4 regions of the Segeticoccus rhizosphaerae genome follow, and region 4 is predicted to be linked to each of the others. Evidence: riboswitches for the same ligand, from Rfam matches in the RefSeq annotation. Region 4 holds a riboswitch; each other region holds the start of a gene.

Region 1 (4,280 bases), on a different contig from region 4:
AAGCAGATCCTGCGACTGTTCACTCGCCTACGGGACGACTTGGGTGCCAGCCTGCTGTACGTCACTCACGATCTCGCGGTGGTGGCCCAGCTGTGCGATTCCCTGACGGTCCTGTACGCCGGTCGCGTCATGGAGGGCTCCAACGACCTTCGAGCGATCCTCGACCATCCGCGGCACCCCTATACCGAGGCCCTGTTGCACTCCACCCCCGACATCGACCAGATCAGCCGCCGCCTCTACTCCATCCCGGGCAGCGCACCGGCGCTAAACCACCAGATGAGCGGCTGCCCGTTCGCCCCACGCTGCGAATATCGACAGGATGACTGCGTCGTGGCGCCCATTCCCGACATGTCCGACATCCCCGGGCGTGAGGTCCACTGCTTGCACCAGGTCGGTAGCAAACCTCCACCCGACGCCATCCGCGAACACCTGCAGCTCGACCGTCCTGAGGAGGGCGCTCCATGACGGCCGACCCCCTGCTGCAGTGCAGCGACCTGGTCGTGAGCTTCAAACAGAAGCGAGGCAAGGACAGCTTCTACGCGGTCAAGAATGCGTCTCTCGACGTCGGCCGCGGTCAGATCATTGGCCTGGTCGGAGAGTCCGGCTCCGGAAAATCCACCATCGCGCGCGCCGTCGTCGGCCTTCAGCCTGTGGACTCCGGAAGGATCACGTTCGACGGTCGTGTGCTCCACCGTAGGCGCAGGAGTGAAGACAGGCGCCAGATCCAGATGGTCTTCCAAGATCCCTACGGCTCACTTGACCCACGCATGAGCATCAGATCGACGCTCGTGGAGATGATTCGACGACACTCGGAACTACGTGGTCAGGCAATCGACAACAGGTGCCGCGAGCTGATGGAGATGGTGCGGCTACCCGAGTCCGTGCTCGGCTCTCGGCCTGCGGGCATGTCGGGTGGGCAGCGCCAACGGGTGGCGATCGCGCGGGCACTGTCCATCAACCCGCAGTTGTTGGTCGCGGACGAACCGGTCGCTGCCTTGGACGTGTCCGTGCAAGCCGGCATCGTCAACCTACTCAGCGACCTGAGACACGACTTCGGCCTCTCCATCCTCTTCATCTCGCACGACCTGTCCATCATCCGTACCCTGTGCGACCGGGTGAGCGTCATCTACCGCGGCGAGATCGTCGAGGAGCAGTCGTGCGCCGACTTGTTCGAGTCGCCGCAGACGTCCTACACACGAACACTCTTGAGCGCCATCCCCCGTCTCAAGGCACAGCAAGGCCACAACACGGACAGCCGCTAATCCCGCTGAACTGACCGAACAGTCTGAAGAACGCAACCTGCAACAGGGAGAGGGGCTCTGGCGCATCGGCAACCGTGCCTTCGTGGTCAGACACGCGTCACGGATGTCGGGCTCCTGACGTTCGACACCAACGCCAGAATGCTCTGAACTGTCGGCGCCTCAGGTGGCAGCGCGCGGCCTGCAACACATGCGGGTTCCGTCCCGGTCGGCCTGATGCGACCGGAACCGCTCCCGGTTAGCGATCCGGATGGAGGCGGGGCCGCTTGATTTGCTACTCGTCGCTTGCCGTCCATCTGGTGAACACGTTGGCTTTCGGGCGGATGAGGCTGTTAGGTTGGCCGCGCCTATCCAGAGCAGTTGAGAGACCTGGCTCATCGAAGCTGCAGCAACCCCCCGAAATCGGGTGAGGGTGCTAACGCCAGGACCGATGGAGGATCGATGTATTCAGCGCCGTCACGGCACGCCGCTCCCGGCCGCACCGCCCGGTTCTACGCGCGCCGGCACGTCGATCTGTGCCGGGTGACGGCAGACCGCTGTCGCCCTCGCCAGCTGCACCGCTGAAACCCGCTCGACCCACGCGAGGGCACGCACCCTCCCCCACCCTTTTGGCACCAGGCCATGCCTTGGCGCCTCGACCTGCCCGGAGTCTTCCTGTGTCCACATCCACCACGCCGTCTGCCACACGTTCCGACCGTCCTCAGTTGAAGCGGATCCGCACCCACAGCAGCTGGGAGGGAACCATGCGGACCCGTCACCAGGTCCGCGACCTCGATCCCTTCCACACCGCCGAGCCGGCTCCCGCGGGCGGAGATGACAGTGCCCCGAGCCCGATGGAGTATGTGGTCGCCGCGCTCGCCGGCTGCCTCGCCGTGGTCGTCGAGACCGTCGCCGCCGAACAGCAGCTTCACGTCACCGCGCTGGACATCGGGATCGAGGCCACCATGGACACCCGCGGCTTCCACGGGACTGCCGATGTCAGCCCCCACTTCCGTGATCTGGTGGTGCGGGCCCGGTTCGGGCTGGACGACCCGGACGCGCTGCCCGGGCTGCAGGACGAAGTGGAACGCCGTTGCCCCGCGTTCAACCTGGTCAAGGACGCCGGCGTACCCATCACCCAGGACTGGTCCGTCGTGGAGGACGCGCGATGACCGGCGTCGGCGCCTGGACGATCGGACTGGCTCTGGCCTACACCCTCTTCCTGGTCGGCGCGGGACGCGTCGCCCGCCGCCGCGAGTCGGCCGGCCGCGACTTCTTCGCCGGTGGTCGACGGTTCCGGCCGCTGACAGTCGCGTTCTGCATCACCGGCCTGTTCTCGGGCTCCTCGTTCATCGCCATCCTCGAGCTCAGCTACCACACCGGCGTGTCAGCAATCTGGTACGGCGTCGCGGAGTCCGTGCAGGTCCTGCTCATCGCCGGGCTACTGGTCGTGCCGTTCCGGGAGCGGATGGTGGTGACCATCTCCGGCCTGATCGGCGACCGGTACGGCCGGCTCGCGCTCGGCGTCGGCGGCGCGATCACCGCGTTCACCTTCCCGATGTGGTCGGTCGCCACGGCCATCGCCTTCGCGTCCGCGCTGCACGCGTTCACCGGCCTCTCGATCCAGGTGGCCATCGTGTGCACCGCCCTCCTGCTGCTGTTCTACCTGTGGTCAGGAGGCATGTGGTCGATCGCCTTCACCCAGACAGCCAACTGCGTGGTCTTCGCCCTGATGCTCGCGCTCGGTGCGGCCGCCTTCCTCATCAAGCCCGGATTCAGCGGGCTGGCAGACCTGTCCGCATCTCAGCCAGCACTGTTCGACTGGTCCGGGGTGGGGCTACCGCTGGTGGTGGCATGGTTCGGCACGTTCATCGTCAACGTCATCCTGGCCCAAGCGGCGCTGCAGATGGCGCTGTCCTGCCGCACGCCCGAGGAGGGCCGCAAGGGCCTGGTGTACGCCGTCGGATTCGGCACGCCCTTCATCCTCCTGGGTGTCGTGTTCGGCCTCGCCGCCGCCCTCGTGGTGCCCGACCAGACACTCGGCCTGGTCGCCGTCCCCCTCTACATCGCCCAAGTGCTACCCGCCCCGCTCACTGCCGTGTTCTGCCTGGGCATCTGGGCCTGCGCCCTCGGCTGGGGCGGCCCATGCCAGTTCTCCGGCGCCACCAGCCTGGGCCGCGACGTCGGCCGGGCCATCCGGCCCCAAGCCACCGAGGACGACCAAGTGCGGTACACCCGCTGGTCGCTGGTCCTGCTCACCGCCCTGATGATCACCTTCGGCTTCCTGCGCACCGAGCAGTCGGCCTGGTGGAACGTCCTGGCCTGGACCCTGCGCAACGGGGCCACCCTCGCCCCCGTCCTCGGCGCGCTCTTCTGGCCGGTCGCCACCCGCCGCGCCGTCCTCGCCGCCATGAGCTGCGGCTTCCTCACCGGATTGACCTGGTACCAACTCGGAGGCTGGCAGCCCGACCAGTTCTACCTCGGCATCCACCCCGTATGGGTGGGCATGAGCATCAACCTCCTCATCCTGCTCGCCGTCACCCTGGCGCAGTCCCCACGCGCCTGGACGATCACCCCACCCAGCGAGCCACGCCGGCGGCGCCACGGCATCTGGACGCTGACCGCCGCCGTGGTCCTGGGCCTTTCCACCGTGATCGCCTGGGGCTGGCTGCAGACCCGTGGACTCGGCGGACTCACCGGATTCGCCACAGTGACGTTGGTCGCGGCCGCCGCATTCCAGCTGGTGCGTCCGCTCCCGACTACCCGACTTACGGTCGTGCACCAGACCGGCGGAAGCACGCGAGAAAACCTCCTGGGGAGCCGAGACGAGCCCTCACCCGTCAACGTCCCGACATCGCCTTGACCAACGGCCTCGGAGCACCAGCTTCAGACGTCCGGGTGTTCGCACCCAGATGGACGCTGGTTCTGGACCGCGCTGTACCGCTGCAGCGGAGACGCTTCTTATGGGGTGGCGGCCAAGGTCATCCACCTGCCGCCATCGGGGTGTCGACGGCGCTCGAAGATTGGACAGTTTCGGCGGTG
Region 2 (4,280 bases), on a different contig from region 4:
GCTTGCTGCATGCAAATAAAAAGCCGTTTCCCTCGTTGCTGGCGATCGGCGTCACATATGACGCCGATCGCCAGCAACAGTGGGTGGTCTAGGGGGTCACCAGGGGCGAGGCAGGGTGAGGTCGCGTGGGTCCGCGACCGGCGTCCACCCCTCGGCGGTCAGCTCGTAGTCGAACTCCGGGCCGTCCGCGGCGATCGAGGCGACCGCTGCCACCAGCCGCTGCACGTGTTCCCGCGTCGTCGCCAGGCCGAGACTGGCGCGCACAGCGGTCGGCGGAGCGTCAGGGCCGGCGTCCCCGAGCAGCTCGTCGACGAGCGGGTGTGCGCAGAACCGGCCGTCCCGCACGCCGATGCCGTGCTCCGCCGACAGGGCCGCCGAGACCAGGGCGCTGTCCACGCCGTCGATGGTGAACGCCACGACGCCGACGCGGGGGTGATCGTCGCCGAAGACGGAGTAGGTCCGTACCCCGGCGATGCCGCCCAGCCCGGCCTGCAGCGCGGCGGCCAGCTCGGCCTCATGCGCCTCGACCACGTCCCGCTCGCGGCGCAGCGTGGCGCATGCGGCCGCCAGCGCGACCGCGCCGAGCACGTTGGGAGTGCCGCCCTCGTGCCGTGCGGGCCCCTCGTGCCAGACCACCCCGCCCGGGGTGACGGCCGCGGTGGCGCCGCCACCACGCAGGTAGGGGGCGGCCGAGTCCAGCCAGTCGGCGCGCCCCACCAGGGCGCCCGAGCCGTAGGGCGCGTAGAGCTTGTGGCCGGACAGTGCCAGGTAGTCGACGTCGAGGGCTGTGAGGTCGACCCGGCGGTGGGGCGCCAGCTGCGCGGCGTCGAGGGCCACGCGCGCGTCATACCTGCGGGCGACCGTGACCAGCTCCTCGACGGGCCACAGCTCGCCGGTGACGTTGGAGGCGCCGGTGACGACGACGAGTCGCGGCCTGCCGTCGTCGGACTCGGCCAGCGCCCCGTCGAGCAGGGCGACGGCGTCCGCGGCGCTCGCGGGCACCGGCAGCCGCACGGTCCGCGAGGAGGGCCAGGGCAGCAACGCGGCGTGGTGCTCCGACTCGAAGACGAAGGTCGTCGTGCGCGAGGGCAGGCACCGCGCCAGCAGGTTGAGGGCGTCCGTGGTGTTGCGGGTGAACACCACCTCGTCGCCGGGCCGCGCGCCCACGAACTCGGCCACCTCCTCGCGCGCCGCCTCGAACCACCCGGTCGTGATCCGCGAGGTGTAGCCGGTGCCGCGGTGCACCGAGGAGTAGGTGCGCAGGGCGGTGTCCACGGCGTGCTTGACCGACTCGAGCGCGGGTGTCGACGCGGCGTGGTCGAAGTTGGCGTAGTCGACGACCGTGCGGTGCAGCGTGGGCACGCCGAGGTTCTCTGCGACGGTGCGGGGTGGGGCCAGGACCGCCGGTGCCTGGGGACGGGCGCTCTCACGACCCTGCGGAGTCGAGGGTGAGGACCGCTCCGCGGGCGCAGGTCCGGTGGGTGGGATCGGCACGGAGCGCAGCCGATGGGGTGGCTCAGGCGCCGGTCGGCTGCCCGCTCCGGGCATAGCGGGCACCGGAGGCACCGCCCAGCCGTAGGTGGGCGGCGTATCGGCGGTGCGGCGGGTCAGGCTCGCGATCGACATACGGGCTGCTCCTGTCGGTCCAGTGTTTGGGTCGGACCTGCGACGGGCGCCGGTCCGCGCTTGCCGCCTGCTGGTGCAGGACGGCCGGGTCGTCACCCGGAGCACCCCACCGCGGAGGAGGGTTGCCGACCAGCGAGCCGGGGCTTGACGCTGGCACTCATGACCTGTGCAGGAAACTACCGCTTCGGGGGCCGCGGTGCCCACCACCTGAGCGGTCATCTCAGATGTCGAGACGTTCAGGCACGGGAAGGGCCCATCCGACGCTTGCCGGGTCCGACCGGTGACCTGTGGTGCGCGTGTGACACGTGATCCGAGGGTGACTATCGCGTAGCCTGCGACAGTGGCGACACGTCAGTCCTCCTCCACGGCCCGCTCGAAGTCCTCGAGTCGCCGCACCTCGTCGCGCCCGGCCGCCGGGCGCCCGAGCACGCGCAAGACCCCGGCCCGGGCCTCGGCCAAGGGCCGGTCGAGAGCCAGGGGTGGCGGCCTGCCGCTGCCGTTGCGTGCCGTCCGAGGCACCTGGATGGGCATGGCGCACGTCGCGGGCGGCGCGGTCCGCCGGGTCGGCACGAGCGCGCGCGACCTCGAGCCGGAGCACCGTCGCGACGGGATCGGCTTCGCCCTCATCGGGCTGGCGGTCGTGGTCGCGGCCCGCGAGTGGTGGGGTCTGACAGGAGTCGTCGGCGACATCATCCACGCGATCGTCGCGGGCACCTTCGGACGCGTCGCGTTTGCCCTGCCGATCGCCCTGCTGCTGCTCGGCCTTCGCCTGCTGCGCGCGCCCGGCGACGCCACGTCCAACAACCGCGTGACCATCGGCACGACCGCCCTGGCCTTCGCCACCTGCGGGCTGGTGCACATCGCCCAGGGCCTGCCCAGTCCGCCCGACGGGGCTGCCGCCATGCGCGACGCGGGCGGCATCATCGGCTGGCTGGCCTCGAGCCCCGTGGCCGCCGCCGTGCACACGTGGGGCGCCGTCGTGCTGCTCTGCCTGCTCGGTCTTTTCGGCATCCTCGTCATCACCGCCACCCCCGTGCACCAGATCCCGGCTCGGCTGCGTGAGGCCCGCGACCGGCTCTTCCACCACCCGGGGACCCAGGCATCCGACGAGACGGCACACCCCGAGGGCGAGGAGCAGCCCGCGCCCAAGCGTCGCTCGCGCCGCCGGGCCGACCCCGACCTGGTGGGCGGCCCCGAGGGATTCGTCGGCGACGAGGCGTTCGAGCAGGCCGCGGTGGTCGACGCCGACGGCAACGCCGTGGGCGACTCGCGGGGCAAGGGCCCCCGCCCCGGGGAGAAGCGACCCACCGCGCCCGGCGTGCTGGCGCCGAGTGCTGCCGATCCCCCGCCCTCGACCGATGCCACCGACCCTCCCGGCCCGGGCCAGGTCCACGACAAGGGCGGCCTCGAGGCGCCCCCGACGACCCCGCTGCCGCAGCGGGTGGAGCAGCTGGCGCTGGCCGGGGACGTCACCTACACGCTGCCCGACAACACCTTGCTGACCGCCGGCCCGCCGCACAAGAAGCGGTCGGCCGTCAACGACCACGTGGTGGAGGCACTCACCGGGGTCCTCGACCAGTTCGACATCGACGCCCAGGTGACCGGCTTCATGCGCGGCCCGACCGTGACTCGCTACGAGGTCGAGCTCGGTCGCGGCACCAAGGTCGAGCGGGTCACGGCGCTGTCCAGGAACATCGCGTATGCCGTGGCGTCGGCCGACGTGCGCATCCTCAGCCCGATCCCGGGCAAGTCCGCGATCGGCGTCGAGATCCCCAACACCGACCGCGAGACGGTCAGTCTCGGTGACGTGCTGCGCAGCCAGGTCGCCCGGGCCAACGAGCACCCCATGGTCATGGGGGTCGGCAAGGACGTCGAGGGCGGCTACGTCATCGCCAACCTGGCGAAGATGCCGCACCTGCTGGTGGCCGGAGCCACCGGCGCGGGCAAGTCGAGCTTCGTCAACTCGATGATCACCTCGATCCTGATGCGGGCCACGCCCGACGAGGTCCGGATGGTCCTGGTCGACCCCAAGCGCGTGGAACTGACCGGCTACGAGGGCATCCCGCACCTGATCACGCCGATCATCACCAACCCCAAGAAGGCCGCCGAGGCCCTGCAGTGGGTCGTCCGGGAGATGGACACGCGGTATGACGACCTGTCCGCCTTCGGCTACAAGCACATCGACGACTTCAACAAGGCGGTCCGCACCGGCAAGCTGAAGACCCCGCCCGGTTCCGAGCGGGTGCTGCAGGCCTACCCCTACCTGCTGGTCATCGTCGACGAGCTGGCCGACCTGATGATGGTCGCGCCGCGTGACGTCGAGGAGTCGATCGTCCGGATCACCCAGCTGGCGCGCGCGGCCGGCATCCACCTCGTGCTGGCGACGCAGCGGCCCTCGGTCGACGTGGTCACCGGCCTGATCAAGGCCAACGTGCCGTCGCGGATGGCGTTCGCCACCTCGTCGCTGGCCGACTCCCGGGTCGTGCTGGACCAACCGGGAGCCGAGAAGCTCATCGGCCAGGGCGACGCCCTCTTCCTGCCGATGGGTGCCTCCAAGCCGATGCGGGTCCAGGGTGCATGGGTCACCGAGTCCGAGATCCAGCGAGTCGTCGGGCACGTCACCGGCCAGCTCAAGCCGAACTACCGCGACGACG
Region 3 (4,280 bases), on a different contig from region 4:
CCAAGCCCCTGGAGAATGCTGCCCTGCCGACCGCCCAGGACCTGACGAAGGTCGTGGGCGAGGTCCTCGACGCGACCAGGTTCACCCGCTAGGAGAGATCACATGCCTGACGTGCTCATGCCTCGCCTGTCCGACACGATGACCGAGGGCGTCGTCTCGCAGTGGCTCATGTCCGAGGGCGACGAGGTCCACCGCGGCGACGTCCTCGCCGAGATCGAGACCGACAAGGCCACCATGGACCTGGAGGCCTACGACACCGGCACGCTGACACGGATCATCGCCCAGGCCGGCTCCACCGTGCCGATCGGCGAGCCCCTGGCGGTCATCGGTGAGCCGGGCGCGGTCAGTTCCTCCGGATCCGGGGACGATCAGCAGGCCACCGGCGGCGAGAGCGAATCCGACGCCAGCGGAGCGAATTCCGAGGCGGCCAGGTCGGAGGACGCCGAGACCCAGGCCGGACAGGAGGCGGCGTCCGCCTCGACCGAGTCACAGGCCCCGCCATCGGCGGAGCCGACCGGCCGACAGGGTGCCCCGGCGGCCACGCGCACGCCAGCCGACCAGATCCGTGCGACGCCGCTGGTGCGCTCCCTGGCTCGTGAACGCGGCATCGACCTCACCACCGTTCGGGGGTCCGGCCCCGGCGGCCGGATCGTCAGGGCCGACCTGGACACGGTCCTCACCGGTCAGGGGGCTGGCGAGGACGCCACCGCACCGGCACCTGCGACGTCGACGCCTGCACCCTCCGCACCCTCTACACCCTCCGGGCCTGCCCCCACCGCTGGCCCCGACGACGAGACGGTGCCCCTCAGCCAGATGCGTCGCGTCACCGCACAGCGGCTGACCGAGAGCGCCGCCGCGCCACACTTCCACCTAACCATGCCGGTCGACCTGACCGCCCTGCTCGCCTTCCGCAAACAGCTCAACGAGCAGCTCACCGACGACGGGGTCCGGGTCAGCGTGACCGACCTGCTGGTGCGTGCGTGCGCAGTGGCCCTGCGATCCCACCCGGAGGTCAACGCTGCGTGGGCCGGCGACCACATCATCCGGCGGGGTCACGTCAACGTGGGCATCGCGGTCGCCATCGAGGACGGTCTCATCGTCCCGGTCGTCACGGATGCGGACCGCAAGACGCTCCGGGAGATCGCCGAAGAGGCGCACGACCTCGGGGACCGCGCCCGTGCCGGCAAGCTCAAGCTCGACGAGTTCACCGGTGGCACCTTCACGGTGAGCAACCTTGGGATGTTCGGCATCACCGAGTTCACCGCCGTGATCAACCCGCCCGAGGCAGCCATCCTCGCCGTCGGCGCCGGGGCCCCGGCACCGGTGCTGAAGGACGGCGAGCTCAGCACCACCACCATCATGCGATTGAACCTGACCGTCGACCACCGCGTCCTCGACGGCGCCACCGGCGCGAGGTTCCTGCGCGACCTGGTCCGCCTGCTCGAGCAGCCGCTGCGGATCGTCACCTGACGGCCTGCCACGAGGACGATCCGGAGCAGGACCGCAGGGCACCTTCCCGGCCACGACCACGCGTCGCTGCCGGGAAGGCGCCGGTGCGGTGGGCTACGAAGGCTTCAGGCGGTCGCGTAGGTGGAGCGCACGGGGACCGTGCCGGCGAGGCTGTCCAGCACCGGGCAGTGCTTCTCGACCGCGTCGATGAGTTCCTGGTAGCGCTCGGGGCTCTCCGGCCCGGTGAGCTGCACCGAGACGTCGACCGACGAGAACCCGGGTCGCACCTCGTCATCCAGCCCCAAGAAGCCGCGCAGGTCGAGTTCACCGGTCAACGTCACGTCGACGTCGTCCACGGTGATGCCCAGCTGGGCGGCCCAGACCTGGAAGGTGATCACCTGGCAGGAGCCGAGCGCCGCCAGCAGGTGCTCCACGGGGTTCGCGCCGAGGTCCGTGCCGCCGAGGGTGGACGGTTCGTCGATCGTGAAGGCGTGGCGGCCAGCCCGGACGGACACCTCGGTGGGTGTTCCCGACACATGGCTGGCGAGCACCTCGGGGTGGATGAGCTGGGGCTCGTGGGTGGTCGTGGTGGTGGTCGTGGTGGTCATGGTGCCTCTCTCCGGGCAGGGCGACGCAGCGGCATACCGCGTGCCATTCGTGCTGTGAATTGGGGGCGTCACCGACCTGCGTCGGCTCGCGTGGGCCGCAAGGGCGCTCGGGCGGTCAGTGGCGACAACTGCTGCTGGTGACGCGAGAGAGGTCGACGTGGCGTCGACGCGTCAGCAGCAGGGCGATCGTGTGGGACATGATGTGGTCTTCCTCATCTCTCCCGCAGTGCGGGACGGACGTGGCACCTGTCGACCGCTGGCCTCCGGTGGAGGCCGACCAGCATGCGGTCGGGTTGCCGGGGCTTCAGCGGGCCGTTCCCTCTGCCCCTCGGGATGAGCGGTATTCGGTTGTAGCACAGGAGATTACCGACGCACGTAGAGCTCGCGCACTCGATGGCCACAGAATGAGACAGCCGTGCTCCGCGGAGCACGGCTGACCGGGCACAACTCCGCCCGACGTCCCGTGGGTGGGGCGCCGGGCGGGCCGTCGTCACTTGTTGAAGACGTCCTTGACGTCGTCACCGACCTTCTTGACCTTCGCAGAGGTCTGGTCCGTCTGACCCTCGGCCTCGAGCTGCTCGTCGTCGGTGGCCTTACCGGTACCTTCCTTGACCTTGCCCTTCGCGTCTTCCGCAGAGTGCTTCATCTTGTCGCTGAGTCCCATGTCGAGCCTCCTCCTCGGCGTGTCTCGCCTGCCCGCACAGTACCCAGCCGACGCGGTCGTACACCCCTTGTGGGGCGCCGATCTTCGCAGCGGGAAGTGGCACCATCGAGCCATGTCCACACGGTTTCCTCCCGCCCAGCTCTCCGACGTCCCTGACGACATCCGGGAGGCCATCCTCCAGGTGCAGGAGAAGTCGGGCTTCGTCCCCAACGTCTTCCTGCTGCTCGCCCGCCGTCCCGCAGAGTTCCGCGCATTCTTCGCCTACCACGACGCGCTCATGGAGAGAGAGGAATCGCACCTGACCAAGGGCGACCGCGAGATGATCGTGGTCAGCATCTCCGGCATCAACCGGTGCACCTACTGCGTTGTCGCGCACGGTGCGCTGCTGCGGATCTTCGAGAAGAAACCTCTCGTCGCCGACCAGGTCGCGGTCAACCACCACACCGCCGACATCACGCCGAGACAGCACGCGGTGCTCGATTTCGCGCACAAGGTCAACACCCACAGTCACGACGTCGGGGACGCCGACTTCGCGGCCCTGCGCGAACACGGGCTGGACGACGAGGACGCGTGGGACATCGCCGCCATCACCGCGTTCTTCGGGCTGAGCAACCGGGTGGCCAGCGTCACCCGCACGATGCCGAATCCGGAGTTCTACCTCATGGGGCGGGTCCCCCGGGAGAAGAAGTAGCGTCGCCGGCGACGGGGCCCGCCACCGTTGCGGGAGGGCGCAAACTGATTGACCTCAAGTCCGGTTGAGGCTCTACAGTCCCCCTGTGCTGACCGATCCCGCGCTCGCACCGGACCACCCGGTGGACAGAGTGCTCGGCGCACGCTTCCGTTGGATCACCATCGGCATGTGTGCGCTGGTGTTCCTCGCTGCCTTCGAGGCCCTGGCGGTCACCACCGTCATGCCGACCATCAGCCGGGAGCTCGACGGCGCGTCCCTCTACGCACTCGCGTTCGCGGGGCCGCTCGCCGTCGGCGTCATCGGCATGGTGCTCGCGGGAAACTGGTCGGACCGCGCCGGCCCCACTCCCCCGCTGTTCACGGCCGTCGGTCTCTTCGCCACGGGGCTGCTGCTGGCCGGCCTGTCGCACACGATGCCGATGCTGGTGGTGGGACGCCTCGTCCACGGACTGGGTGGGGGCGGCCTGACGGTGGCGCTCTACGTCATGCTCGCGCAGATCTATCCCGCCCGCCTGCATCCGAGCATCTTCGCGGGATTCGCTGCGGCCTGGGTGATTCCCTCGCTCATCGGACCCTTCGCAGCAGGGCTCGTCGCGCAGTACATCGGCTGGCAGTGGGTCTTCCTCGGCGTCATCGTGCTCGTGGTACCCGCGATGATCATGGTGCTCCCTGCCTTGCGCATGGTGGGCCGCCCGGCGCCGGCGACAGACGTCCCGTGGAGCCTCAAGCGCCTGTCCTGGTCGGCCATCGCCGCCGGCGCGGTGCTCGCCGTCGACCTCGTCTCGCCGCTGCCGACCGCCCTGCGGTGGATCTGCACGATGGCTGCGGCCGCGCTGGCCCTGCTGGCGCTCCGGCCCCTGCTCCCCCGC
Region 4 (4,280 bases):
GCCGCTGGTCGGGGGTGTGGTGGGCGCCGGGCTCGACACCTACCTGTTGCACCGGATAGCCGATCACACCAAGCACGAGTTCCCGCCGAAGTCGCGGCCGCTCCACCGCTGAGCACAGGAATGGTCCGTTCCGCCCGGACGTTGGAGTGAGGCGACGGGCGCGGCACGTGCCCGACGAGAACCCTGGAGGGCCGCGATGGCTTCGAGCACCTGGCTGCGATGGGACGCCCTGCGCTCGCTGGTGACCGCCGTGCGTGCGAGCACCCGGGCCGGCTCACCGGGGTTGCTGACCCGCGTGGCCGCGCTGCCGAGACTCACCCTCGCGACCGTGCGCGGCGACTACCGCGGTGCCACGGTGCGAGAGCTGCTCATCCTGTTGGGGGCAGTGGCGTATGTCGTGTCACCGGTCGATCTGATGCCCGAGGCGGTGCTGGGCGTGTTCGGGCTCGGCGACGACGCGGTCGTGGTCGGCTGGGTCGCGGTCACCGTCGTCAACCTCACCGAGGACTTCCTCGCCTGGGAGGGCACGCGACCACATCGCCGGGCACCGGACGTGGTGCCCGGCGACGTGATCGGCTGACCCCGCGTCGCACGCTCCTGGGCGGCTGCCCCGAAGGCCCGGCAGGGGGCGGCCCGCCGCTACAGACCGGGCGTGCCCGGGTCCTTCGGCCGGATCGGCTCCGGCGGGTCGACCGGCTCCGGGGCGGGGATGGGACCAGCGGCCTGCGACGGGTCCGCCGCGGCGCGCGGCGCCTCGGGGTCGGGCCGCGCCTCGGGCGTCTCCCGGTCCGCGCCCGCCTCGCTCTGGGCCGCGAGCTTGTCGGCCGCGTTCTTGGCCGTCGACCCCGCCTTGGCGACCTTGTCGGCGTACTTGCCGTGGGTCTTCTGGTCGATGAAGCTGCCGCCCTTGTCGATGGCGGAATCGATCTTGTCTCCGTGTTCCGTGGCCAGCTCGCCGGCCTTGTCCTTCGCGGTCCCGAACGCCTGCTTGGCCTTGTCCAAGAAACTCATGGTCACTCCTGTCCATGTGCCGAGGTGCCCGATCGTCGGGCGGGGACGTGGTCGTCCCCTTCCCCCCGACTGTATGCGCACCATCCACAGATTCGTCACGGACCTTTCCGGTGAATCCGGCGCCGACCAGTGTCGGGGGATGACCACAACACTTCACGTCAAGGGGCCCGCCGACGTCATCGCGGTGCTGCCCTACGAACTCGGCTACCACCCGGTGAACAGCCTCGTCGTGGTGGCCCTGCACGGCAACCGGTTGGGGCTGCGGGCGCGGGTCGACCTGCCGCCGCCGGCGGAGGCGGGGCCGACGGTCGCGCAGCTGCTCGGGCCGCTGCTGGACTCGGGAGCGCAGGACGTCCTGCTGATCGGGTACGAGAAGATCGACGGAGCCTCGCGCCCGGCGCTCGACGCCATGAGCACCGCCTGCGTCGACGCGGGGCTCGGGGTCCGCGACCGGCTCGTGGTGAGGGACGGGCGGTGGTACGACCTGGACTGCACCAGCGCCGACTGCTGCCCGCCGCAGGGTCGTCCCGTCCCCGGTGCCGACGAGGTCGCCGCCGTGGCCGAGTTCGTGGCCCGCGAGAAGCAACCGGTGGCGGATCGCGCCGCGCTGGCCGCGTGGCTGCGCCCGGCGCGCCCGTTGCTTGCCGGGGCCGTGGATGCCGCGGCCAGCCGATGGCTGGACCGGCGCCTGGACTCGATCGACCGGCCGGCAGAGCAGCACGACGACGACCTCGCGGAGCTGCGCGCCTGGGGTCACCTGCTCGATCACTCCGACGAGGCTGTGCCGGTCGCCGAGCTGACACCGGAGGAGCTGGCGATGGCGGCCGTGTCCCTGGTCGACATCGACCTGCGCGACGGGTTGATCGCCTGGTTGTGTCCCGGCACCCTCGGCTTCGACCGGGCCGCTCCAGAGGTCGTCGCGCAGCTCCGGGCCGTACTGCCACCGGTCCCGACCGGAGACGACCTCACGCAGGCGGTCTCGCGGCAGCGGATCGAGGCCAGGCTGATCGAGCTGTGCCGCTGCCTGTCACCCGAGTGGGCGGTGGCACCGCTCACCGTGCTCGCCAGCTTCACCTGGTGGCGCGGCGACGGCGCCTTGACCAGGCTCGCCCTCGAGCAGGCCCTCGAGTCGGATCCGAGCTACCGACTGGCGCTGCTGCTGCTGCGCATGGTCGATCTGTCCATCCGTCCCGAGACGGCGACCGCCTGATCCGCAGCCGCGGCCCCAGCCGCGCGAGCGGGGCGTCCACGTTGCGGACACGGGGTCCCCGCGGGACCGGGTCGTCGTTAGAGTCGGGGGAGGTCATGAGCGCCAGCGCGAAGCCCCGGCTCGCTGGCCGGCAACCCTCCTCCGCGGTGGGGTGCCCCGGGTGATGACCTGGCCGACTCGGACCGAGTCGGCAAGCGCGGGCCCGGACGGGCCCCTCGGACCCCGGGAGCTGCCGCCGTGACCGTCACCATTCGCCCACGAACGCGGGTCTCGCCGAGCGCACCGCCCCTGCCGGCCAGCGGTGCCAGGGAGCCGGCCGGCCGGCATACGGTGCACGTCGGGCGACTGGCCCTCGAGGCCGGAGGGGTGCTGCCCGACGTCCGGATCGCCTACGAGACGTGGGGCAGCCTGGACGCCGACGGCACCAACGCTGTGCTGGTGGAGCATGCCCTGACCGGTGACAGCCACGTCGTGGGTCCGGCCGGACCGGGCCAGCCGACGCCCGGGTGGTGGGAGGGCATCATCGGCCCCGGCCGCCCACTGGACACCGACCGCTTCTTCATCGTCGCGAGCAACGTCCTGGGCGGGTGCTCTGGCACCACCGGACCCGGGTCGGTGGGCCCGGACGGCCGGTCCTGGGGCGGGCGCTTCCCGTTCCTGACCATCCGTGACCAGGTCGGCGCCGAGGCGGCGCTGGCGCGCTCCCTCGGGGTCACCCGGTGGGCCGGGGTGGTCGGTGGCTCGATGGGTGGGATGCGCGCGCTGGAGTGGGCGGTGAGCCATCCCGAGATGGTGGCTCGAGCGATCGTGCTCGCCAGCACCGGCTACGCCACCGCCGAGCAGATCGCCTGGTGCCAGCCGCAGCTGCTGGCCATCCGGCAGGACCCGAACTTCCGGGGCGGCGACTACTACGGCCACGACGGCCCCGACAGCGGGCTCGCGCTCGCGCGGCGCATCGCCCACGTCACCTACCGCAGCGAGGTGGAGCTGGCCGATCGGTTCGGCCGCGAGGCGCAACGGGGAGAACAGCCGCTCGGTGGTGGGGGTCGCTACGCGGTCGAGAGCTACCTCGACCACCACGGCCGCAAGCTGGCGTCCCGGTTCGACGCCAACTCGTATCTCGTGCTCACCGAGGCGATGAACTCCCACGACGTCGGACGTGGTCGCGGCGGCCTGCGACGGGCCCTGCGCCGCTTCGACGGCGAGCTGACCGTCGCGGCCGTCGACTCCGACCGCCTCTACCCGGCGCGGCTCTCGCGCGAGATCGTCGAGGCCGGCGACCGGGGCACCTACCGACTGATCACGTCGCCGCACGGCCACGACGGCTTCCTCATCGAGACCGCACAGGTCGGGGCCGTCGTGCGGGAGGCCCTGACCGGCTGAGTCGGCCAGCCTTCGGCCAAGCCCGACGCGCCGACCCGTGCCATCCGGTAGCGTCTGCGGCGTGGCAGGAGCCGCGCGTCTCGACCAAGGAGGGTTCCAGTGGCTGTCGTCGTGGGATATGTGCCGACCAAGGAGGGACGTGCAGCGCTTCGCCGTGCCGCGGAGGAGTCCCAGTTGCGCCGCACCAAGCTGATCGTCATCAACTCCCATCGCGGCGGACGAGATTTCGACAGCCAGGAGGCCCAGCGGTTCGAGCAGGAGCTCGGCCAGGTGCAGGCCCAGCTGGATGAGGTCGGAGTCGAGCACGAGGTGCGTCAGCTGGTGCGCGGCAACGAGCCGGCCGAGGACCTCATCGCAGTGGCCGAGGAGGTGGATGCCGAGTTCATCGTCATCGGGCTGCGGCGGCGCACCCCGGTGGGCAAGCTGATCCTGGGTTCCAACGCTCAGCGGATCCTGCTCGATGCCCCGTGTCCCGTCCTGGCCGTCAAGGCCGACGCCTGACCGCAGGCGCGTCACCGTCTTCCATCGGGGTCCGTGGAGACAGCACACCCTCCAAGGTTTTATAATGGTAGGGAACCTGCGGCCGAACGGTCGGAACCGAAGGCCGCTGGGACCATCCACCCCCCATCATCTGATCGTGTCTGGCGCGTAGCCGGCACGGTGATGTCGCACGCGC

What was found. A riboswitch is a leader RNA that binds a small molecule or an ion and turns the genes downstream of it on or off. The one in region 4 is predicted to bind S-adenosylmethionine.
Region 1: another riboswitch for S-adenosylmethionine. It lies ahead of FCN22_RS19670 (OsmC family protein); the one in region 4 lies ahead of metX (homoserine O-acetyltransferase MetX).
Region 2: another riboswitch for S-adenosylmethionine. It lies ahead of FCN22_RS10485 (aminotransferase class V-fold PLP-dependent enzyme); the one in region 4 lies ahead of metX (homoserine O-acetyltransferase MetX).
Region 3: another riboswitch for S-adenosylmethionine. It lies ahead of FCN22_RS07080 (OsmC family protein); the one in region 4 lies ahead of metX (homoserine O-acetyltransferase MetX).

What each region holds. Positions count from the first base shown of each region.
Region 1 is NZ_SWMA01000047.1:26,030-30,309, forward strand. Features, by position in the region: gene FCN22_RS19660 (ABC transporter ATP-binding protein) at 1-465, shown strand, start outside; gene FCN22_RS19665 (ABC transporter ATP-binding protein) at 462-1,262, shown strand; SAM riboswitch class I at 1,604-1,696, shown strand; gene FCN22_RS19670 (OsmC family protein) at 2,003-2,410, shown strand; gene FCN22_RS19675 (sodium:solute symporter family protein) at 2,407-4,101, shown strand.
Region 2 is NZ_SWMA01000012.1:67,693-71,972, forward strand. Features, by position in the region: gene FCN22_RS10485 (aminotransferase class V-fold PLP-dependent enzyme) at 97-1,626, opposite strand; SAM riboswitch class IV at 1,678-1,791, opposite strand; gene FCN22_RS21885 (hypothetical protein) at 1,978-2,157, opposite strand; gene FCN22_RS10490 (DNA translocase FtsK) at 2,150-4,280, shown strand, end outside.
Region 3 is NZ_SWMA01000006.1:121,188-125,467, reverse strand. Features, by position in the region: gene FCN22_RS07090 (alpha-ketoacid dehydrogenase subunit beta) at 1-92, shown strand, start outside; gene FCN22_RS07085 (dihydrolipoamide acetyltransferase family protein) at 103-1,470, shown strand; gene FCN22_RS07080 (OsmC family protein) at 1,575-2,057, opposite strand; SAM riboswitch class I at 2,267-2,397, opposite strand; gene FCN22_RS07075 (CsbD family protein) at 2,548-2,721, opposite strand; gene FCN22_RS07070 (peroxidase-related enzyme) at 2,834-3,412, shown strand; gene FCN22_RS07065 (MFS transporter) at 3,498-4,280, shown strand, end outside.
Region 4 is NZ_SWMA01000003.1:121,254-125,533, forward strand. Features, by position in the region: gene FCN22_RS03425 (EcsC family protein) at 1-112, shown strand, start outside; gene FCN22_RS03430 (YkvA family protein) at 197-580, shown strand; gene FCN22_RS03435 (antitoxin) at 640-1,011, opposite strand; gene FCN22_RS03440 (DUF4192 domain-containing protein) at 1,151-2,221, shown strand; SAM riboswitch class IV at 2,313-2,424, shown strand; gene metX (homoserine O-acetyltransferase MetX) at 2,459-3,604, shown strand; gene FCN22_RS03450 (universal stress protein) at 3,704-4,105, shown strand.